Regions from separate parts of the Faecalibacterium sp. AM43-5AT genome, predicted to be linked through region 3. Evidence: predicted binding sites of a transcription regulator. Region 3 holds the regulator's gene; each other region holds the start of a gene.
The links. Region 3 encodes Rex, which represses fermentation and respiration genes when NADH is low (regulators of the CRP and FNR family bind a similar motif). Its sites were predicted from a motif close to ATTGTTAANNNNTTAACAAT; they were not measured.

Region 1 (7,852 bases), on a different contig from region 3:
CAGAAACAGGTTGAGGTGAAAAGGTCAAGCCGCGTAAACCCGCATGAAATCAGCCTTTTCTCTGGTTGCCCATATTATTTCACACTCCCCATAGCCAAAGCTCGGATTGTTGTAGTGGCTGCCGATACGAGGATCAAGGCAAACACCGTCAATGATCTGCTGGGTGTTCAGACCCTTACTTTCTGCATAGGTATCCAGTTCATTGAAGTAAGCAACACGCAGAGCCAGATAGGTATTTGCGAACAGCTTGACCGCCTCGGCCTCAGTGAAGCCCATGAACAGCGTGTCAATGTTCTCTTTGATTGCACCTTCCTGCAACAGACCGGCAAACTCATGAGCAGCTTCTACCAGACGCTCATCGTTCAGGTCAGTTCCAACGATAATGCGGGAAGGATACAGGTTATCGTAGAGGGCCTTGGATTCACGCAGGAATTCCGGGCTGAAAATGATATTTTTGCTGTTGAACTTTTCTCTTACACTTGCCGTATAGCCCACAGGAATCGTAGACTTGATAACCATGATAGCGTTCGGGTTATACTCCATGACCAGCTTGATCACAGCCTCGACGGCAGATGTGTCAAAGTGTTGGGTGTGGCTATCGTAATTTGTGGGGGCCGCAATCACAACAAAATCCGCATTCGAGTATGCAGCCTTTGCATCGAGGGTTGCAGTCAGATCCAGATCCTTTTCTGCCAGATATTTTTCAATATAGTCATCCTGAATCGGAGACTTCCGGTTATTAATCATCTCGACCTTCTCCGGGATAATATCCACAGCGGTCACATGATGATGCTGGGAAAGCAGGGTCGCAATCGACAAACCAACATAGCCTGTACCCGCAACAGCAATCTTATAATTTTCCACCTTTTTCTCCTCCTACGCTTTTAAAATCTATTCGTTAAAACGTTTTTCTCATCTATTTTCACATCAAACCAATATATTTCCAGACAACACAAAGAGCGGATAGGCTCGTACACCTGTCCGCTGGCTGTCACCCCACCCTCATGGTCGAGATTTCTTCCTGCGCGGCATTTCTGCCGCTCAAAAAGATCAGTCGTTCATTCTTCGGGTAAGAAAATATGAACTTTGGGTTGCGGAGCCTTTCATTCTCTGCCGCACCCTTGTCCCTATTATGACAGCCGCGTATTATATCTCCATCCCCTCTCCGCTGAATGGTCGGAACATATTTCTGGCAGATTCCAGCGTATTCAATTTTACTGGCATCATCATATTCCGCACCGCTCACATGATGTCCCGATCTGTTGTAACATGTCACCTGACAGCCCTGCTGCGCCATCCGTGTGCACAGCTCTTTTACCACGATCTCCACGCCGCCCTCTCTCGACCACCTTTTGTGGCCAAAAACAGCAAGCCTCAATTTCTCTTTCATTTTCCCTTTCCCGTCGCTTTCCCCATTTAGGGATCTCATCCCCATACCGTGCCAAACTCCGGCCCGGTTTCCTTTACATCACAAAAAGCCCGGACGCATTTACGCCCAGGTTTTTGACTGATTTACGCCGCAATTCATTGACATTTTATTTCCAGAATCATCAATATCAATTTCGTAAATGTATTTATCGACACTAAAAACATTTTACCATTTTTTCCTTTGGGATACAATACTTTTCAGCTGTATCATTGCCTGCTTCATGGCTAAGATTTCCGTACTTTATTCCGTCTTTTTGTTGCAACATATTCATTTTGGAAAGAAACTCGTTCCATTGCTTTTTTCAGCAAAAAAACACCCTTCCCCTCACGGAAACCCGCAAAAGGAAGGGTGTTGAACTCAATATCCTGTTGTCATGCCAATCACAGCATGTTCGTACCGGCAAAGCCGGTATCAACTGTTATTCAGCACGGCACCTCAAGCGCTTTTGAGCGTAGAGCTATGATTAGCAGTTCTCAGCGAAGTACTTAATGGTACGGACCATCTGAGAGGTGTAGGAGTTCTCGTTGTCGTACCAAGACACGACCTGAACCTGATAGGTGTCGTCGTCGATCTTAGCGACCATGGTCTGGGTAGCATCGAACAGAGAGCCGTAACGCATGCCGATGACATCGGAAGAAACGATCTGATCCTCGTTGTAGCCGAAGGACTCAGAAGTAGCAGCCTTCATAGCAGCATTGATGGACTCCTTGGTGACATCCTTGCCCTTGACGACAGCAACCAGAATGGTGGTAGAGCCGGTGGGAACAGGCACACGCTGAGCAGAACCGATCAGCTTGCCGTTCAGCTCGGGGATGACCAGGCCGATAGCCTTAGCAGCGCCGGTGGTGTTGGGAACGATGTTCTGTGCGCCAGCACGAGCACGGCGCAGATCGCCCTTGCGCTGAGGACCATCCAGGATCATCTGGTCGCCGGTGTAAGCATGAACAGTGGTCATGATACCGGAGACGATGGGGTAGGTCTTGTTCAGGGTGTTAGCCATGGGAGCCAGGCAGTTGGTGGTGCAGGAAGCAGCAGAAATGACCTGATCCTCAGCGGTCAGGGTCTTCTCGTTGACGGAGAAGACAATGGTCTTCAGATCGTTGCCTGCGGGAGCAGAGATAACGACCTTCTTTGCGCCAGCCTGAATGTGAGCCATGCTCTTCTCCTTGCTGGTGTAGAAGCCGGTGCACTCCAGAACAACATCAACGTTCAGTTCGCCCCAGGGAGCGTCCTTTGCGTCCTTAACAGCGTAGATCTTGATCTCCTTGCCGTCAACAATGATGGAGTCCTCGGTAGCCTCGACGGTGTGCTTGCCCTCGCCGATCTTGCCGCAGAAAGAACCCTGAGCAGTATCGTACTTCAGCAGGTGAGCCAGCATCTTGGGGCTGGTCAGGTCGTTGATTGCGACGACCTCGTAACCCTCAGCATCAAACATCTGACGGAAAGCCAGACGACCAATACGACCGAAACCATTGATAGCAACTCTAACAGCCATGTTAATAGTACCTCCTAATTATTTTACCCATAATCGGATAAATCACGGTATCTTTATTTTAGACCAAAACGCAGAAAGTTTCAAGTATCTGCCAAAAAATTAACAAGACATTCACTGCATTTTTTGCTTTTGTACGATTTTAATTCCTTTCATTCCCTGCTTTTCGGCAATTGCGCCAACAGAGTGCCAACATTTTTGTCAGCTCTCCCCGTTCAAGCAGGCTGCAGCGCACGCTCCGCCAATGCCGCCCACGCAGCAAAGGCCCAGTCCGGCAAAGATCTCCGGCCAGACAGCCGGTGTGGCCCAGCTCAGGCCGCTCATCAAAACCAGTACGTAGGGCAGCTGCCAGCACAGGCAAAGTGCAAATGCGGCAAGCCCGGCTGCGCACAGTGTTTTGCCATTGCCCGGCTGCGGGACATGCAGCGCCCGGGCCAGCGCTGCCAAAAACACCAGTGCCGCAAGCGCCTGCCACACCGCCGCTGTAGGGGTCACGCGGTGCCAGCTGGAGCTGTTCTCCATAAAGCGCAGCAGCACGTTCCAGTAGAACAGCAGACTGCCCGCCACGGCCAGATACAGCCCGCCAAAGGGCTTTTTCCACTCGTTGGGGCTGAGCCAGCAGCGGCCTATGGTGCTGAGCCACGCGGAGCACAGGCATTCCAGAATGCACCGCACAAAGCCGCCCAGACCGGAAGCTGCGCCCAGCGCGATCTGTGCACCCGCTGCGGCCAGAAAACATACTGCACCGACAAAAGCCAGAATACCGGCCAGCGGCCTGCGGCTACGCACCGCTTCCGAGCGGGAAGGCTGTGTACGGCCCACAAGCACTGCAGCCAGCACCACGATACCCAGTGCCAGATAGCGCCACCACACCGAGCCGACCACGCACAAACCGGTGACGGCATCGGTGCCAAAGGCAAGGTCTGCCGCGCGCAGCACGCCCAGCAGAATGCTCAGGATAAAAACGAACAAAACAGAAGGATTCATCAGCGTTCCTCAATCGGCTTATATTTCTGGCGCACGCCCAGATACTTGTAAGCGGGACGAATGATACGGTTGGCGAATACCACCTCTTCCACGCGGTGTGCACACCAGCCGGGCACACGGGCAATGGCGAACAGCGGGGTGTAAATATCCTCAGAGATGCCCAGCATGTTGTAGATCAGGCCGCTGAACAGGTCCACGTTGGCGCACACCGGCTTGGTGCTGCCCTTTTCCTCGGCAAAGATGCCGGGGGCCAGCCGTTCGATGCTGCACAGCATATTATACTCTTCCTCAAAGCCTTTGTCGTAGGCCAGATGGCGGGCGCGCTGCTTCAGGATCACCTCACGAGGGTCGCTGATGGTGTACACCGCGTGGCCCATGCCGTAGATCAGGCCGGAGCCATCGCCCGCCTGCTTGCGCAGGATGCGGCGCAGATACTCGCGCACCTCATCGTCGTCCTCGGGGTTTTCCACATGCTTGAGGATATCCTTCAGCTGACGGTTCACCATCAGGTTGGCACCGCCGTGCTTGGGGCCCTTCAGTGCACCGATGGCCGCCGCGATTGCGGAGTAGGTATCGGTGCCGGAGGAGGACAGCACACGGGTGGTAAAGGTGGAGCAGTTGCCGCCGCCGTGGTCGGCGTGCACCAGCAGGCACATATCCAGCAGCTTTGCTTCCTCGTGGGTGAACTTCTGGTCCGGACGGTAGGTGCTGAGGATGTGCTCTGCCGTGCTCTGGCCGGGCTTGGGCAGGTGGAAGAACATGCTCTGCTTATCGTAGTAGCGGCGTTTCATCTGGTAAGCGTTCACCATCATGGTGGGCATGCTGGCGATCAGATTGATGCTCTGGCTCAGGATGTTCTCCAGACTCAGATCCTCGGCGTGCTCATCGTAAGAGTAAAGGCCCAGCACGCAGCGCTGCAGCTTATTCATGATATTGGGCGAGGGGGCGTTCATGGTGTCCATGAAGCCTTCCGGCAGGGCGCGGTGCTCTGCCAGGATCTCACAGAAATCGTCCAGCTGCTCCCGGTTGGGCAGACTGCCGAACAGCAGCAGCCAGATCACCTCTTCAAACACAAAGCGGTCATTGCGGTAGGCCTCGTCCACGATCTCGTTGATGTTCACACCGCGGTAGATCAGCTTGCCGGGAGTGGGGATCACATGGCCTTCCTGATCCTTTTTATAACCCACAACGTCGCAGACGTTGGTCAGGCCGGCCAGCACACCAGTGCCATCCGGGTTGCGCAGGCCGCGCTTGACCCCCAGACGTTCGCTCGTCTCCGGATCGATGTAGTTGTTGGCAACATATTCCTCACACAAAGTCCGCATTGTGTTCGGGTCCAGCGTTGCCACCTCCGAATGTGCAAAATTCATAAGGGGAATTCTCCTTTCATCCTATTTATATACTTTCCCGCCCACCCTCAATGATGGGTATAATTCTATATTATCGCTTTTGACGAGTAAATTCAAGCATCAACTGCACCGTTCAGCGCACAAAAAGCCGGTTTGATGCTTTTTGCGCTTGCACCACAAAAGGCTTTTTCCCTGTTTCGCATCTTTTTTCAGGGTATATCCGGTATTCTGATTAAAAAAACACCGCTGTCGGAGGGTTTGGGACTATGAAAAAGTTTTTTCTGCCAATCTTTGCGGTCCTGCTGGTGCTGGGCAGCATTCTGCCGCTGGCTGCCTACCGGATCACACGCGCCGTGCTCAGTGGGGCAGAGCCCGCATCTTCTGCCGTATCTTCGCCTGCAGCATCTGCGCAGCCGCCAGGTGCCGTGCCTTCTGCGGATGCCGAGACCTTTCTGGTGGAGGATCAGGCCACCGGACAGGTGTTGGAGCTTTCCCGTCAGGAATACGTTCTGGGTGCTGTCGCCGCCGAGATGCCGGTGAGCTGGCCGGACGAAGCGCTCAAGGCACAGGCCGTTGCCGCCCACAGCTATGCGCTCTACTGCCGGGACCACACCACCCTGCAAAGCGGCGCCTGGCTCACTGCCGACCCAGCCCGGCGGCAGGGCTGCCTGACCGAGCCGGTGCTGCGCAGCTACTGGGGCACCGCCTACGAGCAGAATTACGCCCGCCTCTCCGCCCTTGTGGACGAGGTCTTGGATGAGATACTTTATTACGAGAATGTTCCTGCCTGCGCTAGCTACTTTGCCATTTCCAATGGGCAGACCGAGGCCAGCGAAAATGTATGGGGTTCCGCCCTGCCCTACCTCATTTCAGTGGACAGCAGCACCGACCGTTCCGCTGACAACTACGAATACACCGTCACCTTTTCCGCAGAGCAGGTGCAGCAGGCCCTTGCAGGCCTTGGCATTTCTGCCGATCTCGTCGCGCCGGAGGTCTGGTTCGGCCCGGCAGAGCTGACCAGCGCCGGATACACAAAAACCGTCACGGTCTGCGGGCAGACCGTTTCCGGCACGACCCTGCGCCGGGCGCTGGGCCTGCGCAGCACATGCTTTACGGTACAGTACCAGAGCGGGAATTTCAGCTTTGTCACCCGGGGTTACGGCCACGGTGTGGGCCTGAGCCAGTGGGGCACAAAGGCCATGGCGGAGCAGGGCAAAAGCTATGCCGATATTCTGGCACACTACTACCCCGGCACGCAGCTGCAAGGATGAAAAAGCGGCCCGCACCGCAAAGGCACAGACCGCTTTTCTATTCACTCTTTTTCTTATACCCGCACCATATCCGGGGTGATCTCGGCCAGAGAATGCGCACCGCACATCTGCATGGTGTCAGCCAGCTCACCGGCCAGCTTATCAATGTAGCACTTCACACCTTCCTCGCCGCCGCCATACACAGCCGTGACGAACGGGCGGCAGATCAGCACGCCGTCTGCACCCAGTGCCAGTGCTTTGAACATATCCACACCGGTGCGGATGCCGCCGTCCACCAGGATCTTCACGCCGGTGCCCTTGAGGGCTGCTGCGATCTCCGGTAGCACCTCGGCAGTGGCCGGGCACTGATCCAGCACGCGGCCGCCGTGGTTGGACACCACGATAGCAGCCGCACCGGCTTCCTTTGCCTTCAGTGCGCCTTTAACGGTCATAACGCCCTTGACGATGAAGGGGCGCTCGGCCAGCTTGACGATCTCGGCAAGCTCTGCCACGCTCTTGCTGCCTGCGGGCGGAGTCATGTTCTTCAGGAAGGGCAGACCGGCTGCATCCACATCCATTGCTACGGCAAAGCAGCCGCTGGCCTTGGCCTCGGCCATCTTTTCCTTAATGGTATCAATGTTCCAGGGCTTGATGGTGGGCACGCCGCAACCGTTTGCTGCGCCAATGGCCTTGGTGGCCATCTCCATAACGGTGGGGTTGGTGCCGTCGCCGGTAAAGGCAGCGATGCCGTTCTCTGCACAGGCGCGCACCAGCACATCATTATAGGTCATATCGGTATAGGCTTCGGAGTAGTGCAGGTTCACAGCACCCACCGGGCCTGCAAAGAACGGGTACTTGAAGCTCTTGCCAAACAGCTCAATATGGGTGTCCGGGGTGCCGCCCTCGCACAGGGTGTCCATGTTCACGCGGATCTCGGCCCACTTATTATAATTGCGGATGGCCGTATCGCCCACGCCCTTGGCACCGGGGCCGGGGATCTGGTTTTTGCAGGCCACGCCGTTGCACACCGGGCAGGCCTTGCAGTATTTTCCGATGCACTCACGCGCATTCGCCAGCACTTCAGGATAAGTCATAATAAAATATCCTCCTTTTATTCCTTTTCTGCAGGGCAAACTCTCTCCGCAGCACTCTCTGCCCCCATCATAGCCCGGTTTTCAGTCGTCGTCAAGGGTTTTGCACGGTTTTCAGTGCAAAGTTCGGAGGCCAGAAACGCAGGCACGTGCTTTTTGAAAAAATACAATTTTTTTCAAAAAAATCCTTGACAAAAGTGCTTCTTTCAGGTATTATAGTGGAGCGCTGAGGGCCACGGCCCAAAACGCAGAAC
Region 2 (7,852 bases), on a different contig from region 3:
ACAGCCTGCAGCATGTCGGCACTGCTGACACCGGAGCTCAGCCAGTTCTGCAGGAAGGACAGCAGGAAAAATGCCAGAATACCGGCCGGGACCATGTGCTTTTTGAACTGGTGGCCGATCATGCATGCGGCATAGATGCACAGGATGCTGGACACCAGTGCCACCAGTCCGTTCAGCGTTTCAAAGATCAGCCAGAGCCACCCGGAGCTGCCGGTCATGCGGAAGATCTCTCGGAAGATCTCTACCACTTTCTGCCACAGCTCCGGCAGCTGCTGCAGGGCCGCGCTGTTCAGAGACAGAGCCAGCAGCATCACCGCAAAGGAGAAAATACCCACGATGCCGCTGCAAAGCATCCAGACCACGCTGGAGATCAGCTTGGAAAGGATGAGCTGGCTTTCCGTCACCGGCAGGGTGTGCATCAGGTAGCCTTCGCGGCCCAGCAGATTGCGGGTGAAGCGGGTCACAATGGTCATCACGGACACCACTGCCACCGCAACGGCTACGACCATATAGGCGAACAGCAGCAGAGATGCAAAGTCGTCCTTGGAAGAGCTGCGCAGGGAAAAGCCGCTCAGCACTGCCAGCGCAACAAGGGCCAGATACAGCCCGCCGTAGGTGCGGCCGGTGGCCTTGAATTCATATTTTAACAGCTGTTTCAGCATTTGAATACCTCCCGGAAATATGCATCCACGCTCATGCCCTCGGTCTCGCGCAGCTCTTCGGCATTGCGGTGGGCGAACACCCGGCCATCCTTCAAAAAGACGGCTTCGTCCAGAATGGGCTCGATATCGCCGATGAGGTGGGTGGATAGAATGACGGTCGCATCCCGGCTGTAGTTGTTCAGGATGGTGCTCAGGATGTAGTCCCGGGCGGCAGGGTCCACGCCGCCAATAGGCTCATCCAGCAGGTAGAGCTTTGCGGCGCGGCTCATGGCCAGGATCAGCTGCACCTTTTCCTTGCTGCCCTTGGAGAGGGTCTTGAGCCGCGCCTTCGGTTCCAGTTCCAGCCGGGCCAGCATTTCGTTTGCCTTAGCGGGGTCAAAATCGGCATAGAATTCGCGGAACATTTCCACCAGCTGCTCCACACGCATCCAGTCCGGCAGCCAGTCAGCATCCGGCAGATAGGACACGATGGCTTTGGTGTCCGGCCCGGGGGTCATGCCGGCGATCCGGATGCTGCCTGCACTGGGCTGCAGCAGACCGTTCGCCAGCTTGATGAGGGTGGTCTTGCCGCTGCCGTTGGGGCCAAGCAGCCCCACGATGCGGCCAAAGCCGATGTGCAGGTCTACATTTTCCAGTGCGGTCTTATCCTTCTGGTAGCACTTGGTCAGTGCTTCACAGCTCAAAAGTTCACTCATTGCGGTCCTCCTTTGCGTCCCAGTGTTCCAAAAGCGCGGCTGCCTGTGCGGGACTGTAGCCGATGCCGCGCATCTTTTCCAGAAAATCCGACGCCAGCGTCCGGGCGGTGTCGGCGCGAAGCTGTTCGATCAATGCAGTGTCCTCCGTAACATAGCGGCCTGCAGTGCGTTCGGTGTGCACCAGCCCCTCCGTCTCCAGCTGGGCAAGGGCCCGCTGCATCGTGTTTGGGTTCACCCCGGCGGCTGCGGCCAGATCACGCACCGAATCCAGATGCCCGCCCGGCGGGTAGGTGCCGGCCAGGATCCGGGCCTTCAGCCGTTCCACAAGCTGTGCATAGATCGGGCGGCTGGCATCAAACTGTTCGCCCATGGTATCATCTCCTTGTCTTGCTGTATTAAGCGCTTGATACAATAATACATGATTTGCTCTGTTTGTCAAGGGGAAAAAGAAAAAACATCATAAAACTGCGGGAAAATGGAAAAAGTGCCCATAAAACACTGCACATGTATAAAAATTTACAATAAATTCAAACAATTTCACATTGCAAAGTTTTTGACAATGTGTTATGCTGAAAAACAGAGAGTTCCGCCCGAAAAGCGGCGGAAAAGAGATTTGGAGGAAAAATAACTATGGCTGACCGCATCGTTCTGAATACCATCTCCTACCATGGCCACGGTGCCATTGAGAACATCGTTCCCGAACTGACCGCCCGCGGCTACAAGAAGGCATTCGTCTGCTCCGATCCCGACCTGATCAAGTTCGGCGTCACCAAGAAGGTCACCGACCTGCTGGATGCTGCAAACTTTGCCTACGCTGTTTACAGCGAGATCAAGCCCAACCCCACCATCGCCAACGTGCAGGACGGCGTGGCCGCTTTCAAGGCTGCTGAAGCTGACTGCATCGTGACCATCGGCGGCGGCTCCTCCATGGATACCGCAAAGGCCATCGGTATCATCATCAATAACCCCGAGTTTGCGGATGTCCGCTCTCTGGAAGGCGTTGCTCCCACCAAGAAGCACGCTGTGTTCACCATCGCTGTTCCCACCACTGCCGGCACTGCTGCTGAGGTCACCATCAACTACGTCATCACCGATGTGGAGAAGAAGCGCAAGTTCGTCTGCGTGGATACCAACGATATCCCCGAGATCGCCGTGGTCGATCCCGATATGATGTCCTCCATGCCCAAGGGCTTGACCGCCGCCACCGGCATGGACGCTCTGACCCACGCCATTGAGGGCTACATTACCAAGGGTCACTGCGTCATCTCCGATATGTTCCATCTGGAAGCCATCAAGCTCATCAGCCAGAGCCTGCGCGGCGCAGTGCAGAACACCCCGGAAGGCCGCGAGGGCATGGCTCTGGGCCAGTACATCGCCGGCATGGGCTTCTCCAACGTGGGTCTGGGCATCGTCCACTCCATGGCACACGGCCTGTCCGCTCTGTACGACACCCCGCACGGTGTGGCCTGCGCCATCCTGCTGCCGGTGGGTCTGGAGTACAACAAGTCCGTTGCCGGTGAGCGCTACCGCGCCGTGGGCAAGGCCATGGGCGTTGTGGGCATCGATGAGATGAACGATGCTGCTGCCGCCGATGCAACCATCGCCGCCGTCAAGCAGCTGGGCGCAGACGTGGGCATCCCCGCAAATCTGCACGGCATCCTGAAGGAAGAGGATATCCAGTTCCTCGCCGAGTCCGCATTTGCAGATGCCTGCCGTCCCGGCAATCCCCGCGACACCAGCGTGGAGGAGATCGTGGAGCTGTATAAGAGCCAGCTGTGAGCTGTAAACTGAATCAATAAGAAAGGGCCGCTGTGCGTTTGAATGCACGGCGGCCCTTTTTGCAGGCAGGACGGCTTTTGTGAATTTTTCACAACAGCTCTTGTAGAATATGCTTAAACCGGGTACAATCAGTGTATCGACAAAATTCCACAAGCGAAAGGATGCCTATGACGCTGAACTTCTATACTCTGGGTGTTATTTATCTAGTATATTCCTTTCTGGGCTGGGTGGCTGAGACGGTAGTCGCGACCATCCGGGGCGGAAGGTTTGCCAACCGCGGTGCGGCGGCAGGCCCGTTCTGCTTTATCTACGGTACCACCGGTGTGCTGCTGGCCGTGAGTTTCAGCGACCTGCGCACCGAGCCGGTCTACCTGTTCTTTGCCTGTATGATGGCGGCAACGGTGATGGAATGGATCACCGCCAAGCTGCTGGAACGCCTGCACCGCCGCAAGTGGTGGGACTATTCCGGAAAAAAATTCAATCTGAACGGCTATGTGTGCCTGCAGTATTCGCTGCTGTGGGGTGCGCTGGGCACGGCAAGTGTGCTGTGGGGCAATAATGTGTTGCTGCAGCTGTGCGCGCATATCCCTGTCTGGCTGCTGCACCCGGCAGTATGGGTCTCGCTGACGGTGGCGGTACTGGACCAGATCGGTTCGGCGGTGCTGGTGCAGCAGTATGCGGCCCGGCACCCGATGCTGGAGCAGCTCAACCAGAGACTGGGGGAGCGGTCGGACACGCTGCGCCGCAGGATCGCGCTTTACATTGAAAAACGCATCCAGTATGCTTACCCGGCTGCGGCCCGGCAGGAGCAGACTGCGCTCCGGAAGGGGGAAAAGAACTTTCTCAGCGTGTCCGACCTGCTGTGGCTGTTCGTGATCGGCGCGTTTCTGGGCGACATGGTGGAGACGGTGTTCTGCCGCGTGACGGCAGGCGTGTGGATGAGCCGCTCCAGTCTGGTCTGGGGGCCGTTCAGCGTGGTGTGGGGGCTGGCACTGGTGATGGCTACAGTGCTGCTGCGGCAGGAAAAGGACAAAAGCGACCGCTATCTGTTCGCCTTCGGCACCGTCATGGGCGGTGTGTACGAATACGTGTGCAGCGCCGTCACCGAGCTGCTGTTCGGCACCGTGTTCTGGGACTACAGCAAGTTCAAGTTCAATCTGGGCGGGCGCATCAACCTGCTGTACTGCTTTTTCTGGGGCATTGCGGCGGTGATATGGATGCGCTACGGCTATCCGCTGGTGGAAAAGGGCATGGCAAAGGTGCGCAGCCATATCCGCCCGTGGGTAACTGCGGTGCTGGCCGTATTCATGGCGGTGAACATGCTCACCAGTGCGCTGGCCCTTGCCCGCTACGATGCCCGCACCAGCGGCGAAGCGCCCAAAAACAGCATCGATACGCTGCTGGATGCGCATTTTGACGATGCCCGCATGGAGCGCATTTATCCCAATGCCAAAAAAGTAGCCAAGGCTGGCTGAAATTTCAACGTTCCTCTTGCACTTTGGTGCAAAAACCGGTATAATACGTTTCGGATAAAAGGGAGTAAAGGGCGCTCGTTTTGCAAAAACGGTGCGCTGTGGCGCAGCGACATCCCGGCAGAAATGCCCGCTGTGTCACCGGATGCTTGAGACTTTTATTACACCTTCCCATTTCTGGGCAGGATGTAATAAAGGTCTCTTTTTTATTGCCGCTCTGCCAAAAACAAAAGGAGAAAAACTATGCTCATTCCTGTTTTGCTGTTCATCGTGGGCCTGCTGTGCCTCATCAAGGGCGGTGACTGGTTCGTGGATGGTGCCACGGGCATTGCCCGCCGCTTCCATGTGCCGGAGCTGCTCATCGGTGCCACCGTGGTGTCCATCGGAACCACCCTGCCGGAGGTGATGGTCTCCACCACCTCGGCTCTCACCGGCCACGGCGAGATCGCCTACGGCAACGCCATCGGTTCGATCATCTGCAATGCATCGCTCATTGCGGCCATCACCATTGCGGTAAAGCCGGGGAAGGTAGACCCCAAGAGCCTGCGCACGCCGGTGCTGTTTTTCTTTGTGGCAGCGGCCTTCTATGCCGGTGTGGCCTACACCACCGGCTACTTCTCCCGCCCGGTGGGCCTGATCCTTCTGGCCATGTTCGCAGCGTATATCATCTGCAACGTGATGGCCATGAAGAACGCCCCCGCCCCGGAAGAAGAGGAAGAACCGGAAGAAAATGCATCCTTTGCCAAGGAGCTGGGTCTGCTGGCCGTGGGCGCGGTGCTCATTGCCGTGGGTGCCAACCTGCTGGTGGACAACGGTACCCTGATCGCACAGGCACTGGGCGTGCCGGAGTCGGTGATCGCGCTCACCTTTGTGGCACTGGGCACCTCGCTGCCGGAGCTGGTCACGGCCATCACCTCGCTGGCAAAGGGCCACGGTGCACTTTCGCTGGGCAATGTCATTGGTGCAAACGTGTTCAATCTGGTGCTGGTGAGCGGTGTTTCCGCCGCGGTGGCACCCTTCACCATCCCGCAGAACTCCCTGCTCTTCGGCCACAATGCATCGCTGGTGCTGGAGTTCCCGGTCATGTTCGCCGTGATGCTGCTGCTCACCCTGCCCGCCCTCTTCAAGGGCAAGCTGAGCCGCCCGCAGGGCATTGCACTGCTGTGCATCTACGCAGCATTCTGTGTGGTGCAGTTCACCATCTGATAAAACGGCAAAAGGCCGACGCAGTGCTGCGTCGGCCTTTTGCCGTTTTAAGGGTTACTTTTTCAAATGGGAATCCCAGCCGGAAGAGGTGATGACCTGCTGATCCGGTGTGCACCACATGGCTTCCACGCCGTCCAGACTTTCCACGATCTTCATCCCGTCCTCCAGCGGCTGGCAGAACAGACCGGTGGTCAGGCAGTCGGCAAGGCCGGAGTCGCTGCACAGCACGGTCACGCCGTTAAAGTAGGCGGCGGGGAACAGGGTGTCCGGGTCGATCAGGTGATGGTAGCGCTTGCCGTCCACCACGTAGTAGCGCTGGTAGTCGCCGCTGGTCACAAGGGCCATATCGCTCATGTTGATGGCACCGTCCAGCATGGAATCCGACGTGTATACATCCGAAGAGCTCCACGGGTTTTCCACGCCGCCGGTCCACTGGCTGCCGTCCGGTTTTACACCAATGGCGCGCAGGTTGCCGCCCACGCTCACCAGAGCGCTGGTCAGGCCGCGGGCCTCGGCAGCCTGGCACACCATTTCCACGGCGTAGCCCTTGCCCACGCTGCCCACATCCAGCGACATTTCCGGGTCGGCCAGATAAACGGTCTTGGCATCCGCGTCGATGATCACGTTGTTGATATCACAGTGCTGGGCGGCTGCTTCCAGCTCTTCCATGGTGGGCAGCTTGTTGTCGGCATCCGTCTCGGCGGCTTCGGCAGCTTCGCGGTAATTGTGCCAGATATTCAGCACGCTGCCCATGGCAATGTTCAGCTTGCCGTTGGTGGTCTGGTACATCTGGTCGGCCAGCTCCAGCATGGAGAGGATGCGGTCGTCCACCTCCACCGGAGCGCTGCCGGCATTGTCGTTGATGGTCTTGACGTTGGTCACGCCGGGGTAATCGTTGTAGATATCATACAGCTGGTTATAGGTAATAAGGTCTGCGTGCAGGGCATCCATCTGGCTGTTGAATTCTTCCTCGCTCTCACAGTAGGCGATCACCTGCGTTACGGTATCGAACACATCATAAAAAACGGTGGAATAGCGGGTAAGCTCTTTCTTTTTGGAGGCACAGCCTGCCAGCAGGCTCAGGCAGAGCACCCCGGCCAACAGGGCGCTGACGAAACGTTTTGCGCGGGTCATCATACGGTGTGGTTCTCCTTTGCGGCGGTAAAGGCGGCGTGCTCCTCCTGCAGGTGGGCCAGCAGATCGCCGAACACCCAGCTGCGGTTTGAGGGGGTGACAAGAGCCTTGAGCGGCACGGTGACCTGTGCCTGCTTCATCAGATCCAGCAGGGTGTCCACATCCTTCTCCTTGAAGTTGGCCAGAACCACTGCCGGCGGGTAGGCACCCGGTTCCAGCACCAGCGTGCGTGCGGCCTTGGTCTCCACCTCGCCCAGCAGCTGGGCCACGGTCTTGCCCGCATCGGCAGGGGAGACGAGCAGCACCTTCATGCCAAAGGCAGGAGCCATGCCTTCCAGTTTGCCGCGGTCGGCGGGGGAAAGATTCCAGCCCAGAACCAGCGGGACACCGGCGTTCTGGTTGCGTGCAATATGTGCTTTCATAATGATACCTCTTTTTAAAGGATAGATTCAAAATACACTATAGTATACCATAAATAAGAGCAAAAGAAAACAAAAACTCCCCCAGTCATCGCTGCGCGATGCCAGCCCCCTCAAAGATGGGGCCTTTGACAGAACCGGAAAGTTTTTTCGGTTCGCCAGAGGCTCCCTCCTTGGGGGAGCTGTCTGCGCAGCAGACTGAAGGAGTATGTAAAATGCCTTAGTTCAGCTTCTTGCCGAAGAACTCCACCTCTTTGCCGATGAACTGCATCAGCTCGTCGAACTGGTCGGGGGTCAGGCTCTGGGCACCATCGCACTTTGCCTTGGCGGGGTTGTTGTGCACTTCGATCATCAGGCCGTCGGCACCGGCAGCAACAGCGGCCTTTGCCAGATCCGGCACCATCCATGCGTGGCCGCAGGCATGGCTGGGGTCCACAATAACGGGCAGGTGGGTCATCTTGTGCAGCATCACCACACCGGCAAGG
Region 3 (7,852 bases):
CACCAGGCTCTTGATGAAGTCGATGCCCTCAGCGATCTCGTCCTCGGTGTAGTTCAGGGTAGAGGTGACGGGATCAGCCCAGTCCTTGCCGTACTTGGACTCGAGGTAGAACACCATCAGGATCATACGGTCGTATGCGCCCAGATGCATGGGGTAGTAATCGTCGCCCAGCTTCTCCTGGAATGCCTTGCCGGCAGCCATCAGATCATCCAGAGACTTGGGAACTTCGGTGATGCCAGCCTTGTTGAAGGTGGTCATGTTCCAGAAGAAGATACGGCCGGTCATGGAGACAGGCACGCACTGCTGAGCGTTTGCAACGTAGCAGGCATCCAGAGCAGCGTCATCCCACTGGGTCAGATCCAGAAACTTGGAAACGGTGTTCAGATCCACGAACTTGCTGCCATCAGCAGAGTAGTTGTACAGCCAGTTCCAGTTCACCTGGCACACATCCTGTGCGTTGCCAGCGATGAAGGCAGCTGCCATCTTCTCTTCCCAGCCGGACCATGCGGCGAAGGTGGGCTCAATGGTGATGTTGGTGTGCTCAGCCTGGAACTCCTTGATGGCGTTCTGGTAAGCCTCGTGACGGCTGTCGCCGCCCCACCAGCTGATGGTCATGGATACAGGGCCGTCAGACAGTGCCAGGCTCTCGTCTGCAGAAGCAGCGGGAGCGGAAGAAGCAGTGGAAGCAGCAGAGCTGGATGCAGCAGAGTTGCCGCCGCAGGCAGCCAGAAGGCCGGCAGCGCCCACAGCGCCGGTGACCTTCATAAAATCACGACGAGAAATTGCCATGCTCATTTTTGTTCTCCTCCTAAATACAGAAAACATCATCTCGAACGGGGGTTCTGCACATACCCCGTTGTATACAATTATGATAACAAAACAACAACCAAAAAGAAAGACGCAAATTGCAGATATCTAAACAAAAAACGTACAAATATTGCTCTTGTTTTCACGCGAGAATTGATGCCTTTGCTGAAATGAATAAACTTGGCTCGAAAAACTGTGCAACATGTATATTTCGCCATTTTGCATAGAAAACTGGGATGTATCATAGGGGGAACGTCGAATTTTGCAATAATTTTGTAAACATTCGGTTTTGGAATATGGAACTGTTGCATACATTGTGGCAGAGCAACACATTAAAATGGCCCGGATGCGGGCTTGCAAACTGATATATCAATAGTGCAAAAAATGTGCACTCTGATATATCAATCGCGTGAAGCAGGCATCCGGCACCGGTCTGCAGGCGTTGAAATCGGTGCTTCTTCGCCCTTTTGGGGGGTGAAGAAGCATCGACAGCGACATATTTTGCGCTGCTGCGTGGACAGCGCCTGTGGGCCGGGGAAAAAAAGAAAGACTGCCGTGTCGTTGAACACAACAGTCTTGTATACAAGCTTATTCGACCTGCGAAGCAGCTTTTTCGGCGTAGAACGCGCGTTTTGCCTTGAAGTAGCACTGGGGGCACATGCTCACGTACTGCACATCGTTTTCCAAATCGATGGCCACCTGCTCGCCCTCAAAGACGAACCTGCCGTTCACCCTGCGGCAGTTGCAGATGGCCTTGCGGCCGCAGGTGCAGATAGTCTTCATCTCCTCGATGGTGTGGGCCAGCTCCAGCAGGCGGGTGGAGCCGGGAAAGCCTTTGAGTGAAAAATCTGCCCGCAGGCCGTAGCAGATCACCGGAATGTTCAGGTCCACAGTTACCATGAACAGCTGCTCTGCCTGCTGCGCAGTGAAAAACTGGCTCTCGTCGCACAGCACGCAGGCCAGCGGCGCACCGTCAGCGTTGGCCGTGCGCACGGCCTCGAATACATCCGTCTCCGGCGGGATCAACAGATCAGCCTTGCGGCGCACGCCCAGACGGCTCACCAGCTCACCGCCGCCCTTGGTGTCCACCTGTGGCTTGAGGATCAGCACCCGCATCCCCTGTTCTTCGTAGTTGTGGGCTACCTGCATCAGGGCGGTGCTTTTGCCGCTGTTCATTGCGCCGTAGCGGAAATACAGTTTTGCCATTTGAAAAATTCTCCTTACAGCAGAAAAGACTGCTGCACCTGTTTTTATTTTAGCGTCCTCACCCTCTCAGCTTCGCATTGCTCAGCAGCTTATTCTCCCTTTTGGCTTCGCCATTTTCCCCCGACCGGGGGAAATCTATCAAGGGGAAAGCCCTTGGCAAAACTGGAAACCTGACCATACTGCCAAAGCCTCTCACTCTGGGAGAGGTGGCATTGCGTTAGCAATGACGGAGAGGGCGAGCCCGCTGCTCTTGTGCAGCAGTCTTTATTTCTTTTTATTTACTATAGATAGGTATCTTCAGTCCTGATTGCGCAGGCGGTAGCCAAGGCTCATCAGGCTGTCGCCCAGATGGACATTCTCCACCACCACATCGGGATACGGCACAGAGAGGTCATAGTGGGAGAAGTTCCAGAAGCCCTCGATGCCCAGATCTACCAGACGGCCGCTGACCTGTTCCGCACCATCGCGGGGCACACAGAGCACTGCGACCTTGGGGTGATGCTCGGCACAGAAAGACTCCAGCTCGTCGATATGGCGGATCTGGATGCCGCTGATCTCCTTGCCTACCTCGCTCTGTGCCACATCAAAGGCGGCGATCAGGCGGTAGCCGTTGGTATCGGTGGTGATAAAGCGGCTCACTGCCTTGCCCAGACGGCCGCAGCCGATCAGGATGGTGGGCAGGCGGTCACCGTTGCCGAACAGCAGGCCTTCCAGAATGGAGAGCAGGTTTTCCACCGAGTAGCCGATGCCCTGCCGGCCATTCACATCGCCGATGCAGTTGAAGTCCTGCCGTACCTGCGAAGCGGTGGTGCCCATCTGAGCAGCCAGCTCGCGGGAAGAAATGCTGTTGATGCCGTCCACCTGCAGAGAGCGCAGATAGCGGTAATATTTGGGAAGACGCTTGATAACGGGAAGTGAAGCCTTTGCAGGGGTGTTCATAGAATACTTTCTCCTTTCGCTCTATCGCAGTACTTGCCGCAGCTGCCTGCTTTACAGATGCGGCGCAGAGAAACCCCGATCCGTTTACGGGTTCATATTGCAGATATTACAATCAATTATTTAAAGTATACTGCACCGATGGAGAATGTCAAATCATTCTCAAAAAAATTTTATGAAATGTTACCGCTTTTTTGCTGCAGCGGGTCTGCATAGCCCGGCACAGGCTGGGGAATGCTGACAGAAAACGCAGGAGGAAAGCATATGAACGATGAAACGCAGCTGACCGACGAGCGTCGGCTGGAAAAGGAAGAGATCGAAGATCTGGGCACGGTCACGCTGGCCCGCGGGGAGCATGTGATCCACTGCCTGACCGTCATCGGCCAGATCGAAGGCCATTCGGAAGCGCCGCAGGGCCAGAAGACCACGAAGTATGAGCATGTCATCCCGCAGCTGGTGGCCGCGCAGGAGGATCCTCGCATCGAAGGCCTGCTGGTGTTGCTGAACACGGTAGGCGGGGATGTGGAAGCAGGCCTTGCGCTGGCGGAGCTGATCGCCAGCGTGTCCAAACCCAGTGCAACGCTTGTGCTGGGCGGCGGGCACTCCATCGGCATCCCGCTGGCCGTCAGCGCCCGGCGCAGCTTCATCGTGCCCACAGCCACCATGACCGTGCACCCGGTGCGGCATTCCGGTGTCATTCTGGGGGTGCCGCAGACCATGCGCAGCTTTGAGCAGATGCAGCAGCGCATCACCGGCTTCGTAGCGGCCCACAGCGGCATGACCGAAAAACGCTACACCGACCTGATGCTCCACACCGGCGAGCTGGTGATGGACATGGGCACCGTGCTGGATGGACGCCGGGCCGTGAAGGAAAAGCTCATCGACGAGCTGGGCGGGCTTTCGGATGCGCTGGCGTGGCTGTATAAAGAGATCGAACGCAAATGAAGGCCGATTTTGTACAACAATAGGTTTGCCATTTTCTTCCCTGCGTGGTACAATAATAAAATCAAATAGTGTGTCTACTACAAACGCGGGGAACAAAGAAACATGGCAACAAAAAAACGTAAAACGACAACACGGCGCGCAGCATCGCGCAAAAAGCGGGCCGAGCAGCGGCTTCCGGCGGGGCTTGGCACCCTGTTTGCAGGCCTTTTGCTGGTGGTGCTGGCCTTTGTGGAGGGAGATTCGGCATGGAAGGCCCTGCACGATGTGCTGTTCGGACTTTTTGGCTGCGGCAGCTTTGTGCTGGGCGCGGCAGTGTGCTGCCTTGCTGTGCAGTATACCCGGGGCGAAGACCTTCTGCCCAAGATCTTCAAGCTGGTTCTTGGGCTGGTGTTTGCCTGCGGCACGGTGATCGTTTTTTCCGATATCCAGCCGCAGGGCATGTCGGCATTTCAGATGACGGCTGCCTGCTACGCAAACGGCGTGAATGCATGGATCGGCGGCGGTGCGTTGGGCGCACTGCTGGGCGGCAGCCTGCTGCTGCTGTGCGGACGGCCCGCGGCAACCCTGATCATGATCGTGCTGGCACTGTGTGTCAGCCTGTACATTTTTGATCTGACCCCGGCAGAGGTGTGGCAATGGCTGTGCGCTGCGTTTGGCGGCGTGCACGCAAAGGGTGCGGCCATGGCGCAGCAGAGCGCAGCCCGCCGCGCTGAACGTGCCGCTGCCCGCGCGGCAGAAGCCGAGGCTGAGGAAGACTACGACGAAGCAGAAGATGAATACCGGGATGAGGAAGATGCCGAAGAGGAGATGGAAACTCCGGCTTTCCGCATCGGTGTGCCGGACTGGCTGAACGGCATCCGCCACTGGGGCCACAAGGTGACCGAAGAGATGGAGGCGGAGGAGCCGGAGGCCGCCCCGCAGCCGGAGCCTGCCGCCCCGGCCATCACGCCGGTGCAGGTACGGGTATCCCGGCCCCGGGCTTCCTTTGACGTAGACCTTGGCCCCGACCACACTGAGGTGAAGGAGGGCGGCAGCGAACCCATCGAGCCGCTCATCGTGGGCCCGGGCGGCACCTTTGGGCAGAACCCGCTGCGCCCGGCCCCCAGACCTGCCCCGCAGCCCATCGTACAGGACGCAGTGGAGACCGATGCATCCGATTTCTTTGCAAAGGCTGCACAGCCGGTGCAGCCTGCGGCAGCGGAAAGCTTTGATACTCCGGTCATGACCCCGGCAATGCCGACGGCCCAGCCGGAAAGCCCGGCAGCGGCTGTCACGCCGGAGATGCCCGCCGTGCCCATCCAGCCTGCAGTCCCGGCGGCACCCGCCCGGGTGAGCGCCGAAAACGCCGTTGCCATGCGCGGCACACCCGACGAGGACGGCTGGATCAGCATTACCAGCGAACCGGTGGAGGAAAAGGATATCAGCACGCTGGTGGCAGCGGCAATGGAAAAGCCTGCCGCTTCCGAGCAGGCCGCGGCAGCGGCCCCTGTGGACGAGACCGACCCGGTGGATACCTATCAGTACCAGTATCCGCCCATTGAGCTGTTTGAAAAATCGCGGGACGAGACCGACCCCGGCGCGCAGGAAGAGCTGAAAGCCAACGCCCAGAAGCTGGTGGATACGCTGGAAAGCTTTGGCGTGCGCACCCGTGTGCTGGATATCTCCCGGGGCCCTTCCGTCACCCGGTACGAGGTGCAGCCCATGGCGGGTGTCAAGATCAGCCGCATCACCTCGCTGGCAGACGATATCGCTCTGAACCTTGCCGTGGCAGATGTGCGTATGGAAGCGCCCATCCCCGGCAAGCCTGCCGTGGGCATTGAGGTGCCCAACCACAAAAAGACCCCGGTGTATATCCGCAGCGTGTTCGAGAGCCAGAGCTTTTTGCGCATGACTTCGCCCTTGGGCATTGCGCTTGGCAAGGACATTGCCGGTGTGGCACAGGTGGCAGACCTGTGCAAGATGCCCCATCTGCTCATTGCAGGCAGCACCGGCAGCGGTAAATCCGTGTGCGTGAACAGCATCATCATGAGCCTGCTGTTTCGCTCCAGCCCGGAGGACGTGAAACTGCTGCTGATCGACCCCAAGGTGGTGGAGCTGGCCGAGTACAACGGCATTCCCCACCTGCTGATGCCGGTGGTCACCGAGCCGAAAAAGGCCGCAGGTGCCCTTGGCAGTGCCGTGCAGGAGATGGAGCGCCGCTACCGCCTGTTTGCGGAGAACAATGTGCGCGACATCAAGTCCTTCAACAAGCTGGCCGCAGAACGGCCGGATCTGGAAAAAATGCCCTACATCGCCATTATCATCGACGAGTTGGCCGATCTGATGATGGTGGTGGGCAAGGATGTGGAGGACTCCATCTGCCGCATCGCCCAGAAGGCCCGCGCCGCCGGTATGCACCTGATCGTAGCCACCCAGCGCCCCAGCGTGGACGTGATCACCGGCCTGATCAAGGCCAACATCCCCAGCCGCATCGCATTTGCAGTGTCCAGTCAGGTGGACAGCCGCACTATTCTGGACGGCTCCGGTGCCGAAAAGCTGCTGGGCATGGGTGATATGCTGTTCATGCCCGTGGGTGCGCCCAAGCCTACCCGTATTCAGGGCACTTTCGTGCGGGATGAGGAGATCAGCCGTGTGCTGGACTTCATCAAGCAGAGCGGCACCGTGCAGTATGACGAAGCCATGATCGAAGCCATGGAAAAGCACGCCATTCAGGATGGCAAGAAGGGCAGCGGCGGCGCGGACTCCGACGAGGATCCCGATACCGACCCGATGTTCAAGCAGGCCGTGGAGGTGGTCATCGATGCCGGTCAGGCCTCCACCAGCCTGCTGCAGCGCCGCTGCAAGCTGGGCTACGCCCGCGCGGCCCGTATCATGGACGAGATGGAACAAAAAGGCATCATCGGACCCTACGAGGGCGCCAAGCCCCGCGCTGTGCTTATCAGCCGCCAGCAGTGGCTGGAAATGCAGATGAACCAACCGGATGAAACATAAAGATAAGGAGCATTATGGACAACTCTTCCCCAAAGATCTACACCGAATTTCTTCCCATCAGCCGGGCCGATATGGAGGCCCGCGGGTGGGAGCAGCTGGACTTTGTGGTGGTGGGCGGCGATGCCTATGTGGACCACCCCAGCTTTGGCACTGCCATCATCAGCCGTCTGCTGGAAGCCGAGGGCTATAAGATCGGCGTGCTGGCCCAGCCACGCTACACCGACTGCGAGGACTTCAAGCGGTTCGGCAAGCCGAAGTACGGCTTCTTCATCGGCGGCGGCAACGTGGACAGCATGGTCAGCCACTATTCCGTGGCAAAGATCCCCCGCGCCGAGGACGAATACTCCCCCGGCGGCAAGGGCGGCGCACGCCCGGACCGCAGCGCCACCGTGTACACCCGCCTTGCCAAGCAGGCCTATCCCGACCTGCCGGTGATCTTAGGCGGTCTGGAAGCTTCTCTGCGCCGCTTTGCCCACTATGACTACTGGCTGGACACCGTGCTGCCCAGCATCGCCGAGGATTCCGGCGCGGACATCATCAGCTTTGGCATGGGCGAGCACCAGACTGTGGAGATCGCCCGCCGCCTTGCCGCCGGGGAGCCGGTGGAGAGCATCACGGACGTGGACGGCACCTGTTACATGACCGACTTCGACCATCTGCCCGAGCGCTACGTGGAGTGCGCAGGCTTTAAAAAGGTGGCGTCGGATAAGACGGCGTATGCCAAGGCCTGCCGCATCCAGATGGACAATCAGGATGTGGTCAGCGGCCAGATCATCGTGCAGAAGCAGAGCGAAAAGTATCTGGTGCAGAACATCCCCGCAAAGCCGCTGGTGCGCGGGGAGCTGGACAAGGTCTACGCTCTGCCCTACACCCGCCGTTACCACCCCATCTACGAGAGCATGGGCGGAGTGCCCGCCATCCGGGAGGTGCAGTTCTCCATCATCCAGAACCGCGGCTGCTTTGGCGG

Region 1: gap (type I glyceraldehyde-3-phosphate dehydrogenase) is a predicted target of Rex. The motif match lies at 3,012-3,031, and genes of this name have one in related genera.
Region 2: fucO (lactaldehyde reductase) is a predicted target of Rex. The motif match lies at 1,899-1,918, and genes of this name have one in related genera.

Annotation. Positions count from the first base shown of each region.
Region 1 covers NZ_QVGZ01000002.1:42,081-49,932, forward strand. Annotated here, with positions in the region: partial or broken gene DW937_RS04100 (nucleotide sugar dehydrogenase) at 88-864, opposite strand; gene DW937_RS15465 (hypothetical protein) at 992-1,390, opposite strand; gene gap (type I glyceraldehyde-3-phosphate dehydrogenase) at 1,893-2,924, opposite strand; gene DW937_RS04115 (hypothetical protein) at 3,123-3,908, opposite strand; gene DW937_RS04120 (citrate synthase) at 3,908-5,278, opposite strand; gene spoIID (stage II sporulation protein D) at 5,524-6,528, shown strand; gene DW937_RS04130 (alpha-hydroxy-acid oxidizing protein) at 6,582-7,601, opposite strand.
Region 2 covers NZ_QVGZ01000002.1:179,454-187,305, reverse strand. Annotated here, with positions in the region: gene DW937_RS04795 (hypothetical protein) at 1-662, opposite strand, end outside; gene DW937_RS04790 (ABC transporter ATP-binding protein) at 656-1,357, opposite strand; gene DW937_RS04785 (GntR family transcriptional regulator) at 1,350-1,727, opposite strand; gene fucO (lactaldehyde reductase) at 1,988-3,136, shown strand; gene DW937_RS04775 (putative ABC transporter permease) at 3,304-4,611, shown strand; gene DW937_RS04770 (calcium/sodium antiporter) at 4,852-5,814, shown strand; gene DW937_RS04765 (FAD:protein FMN transferase) at 5,869-6,951, opposite strand; gene DW937_RS04760 (DUF3783 domain-containing protein) at 6,948-7,370, opposite strand; gene aroF (3-deoxy-7-phosphoheptulonate synthase) at 7,588-7,852, opposite strand, start outside.
Region 3 covers NZ_QVGZ01000004.1:32,760-40,611, reverse strand. Annotated here, with positions in the region: gene DW937_RS06670 (ABC transporter substrate-binding protein) at 1-795, opposite strand, end outside; gene DW937_RS06665 (thymidine kinase) at 1,396-2,013, opposite strand; gene DW937_RS06660 (redox-sensing transcriptional repressor Rex) at 2,311-2,952, opposite strand; gene DW937_RS06655 (ATP-dependent Clp protease proteolytic subunit) at 3,214-3,894, shown strand; gene DW937_RS06650 (DNA translocase FtsK) at 3,997-6,885, shown strand; gene DW937_RS06645 (YgiQ family radical SAM protein) at 6,900-7,852, shown strand, end outside.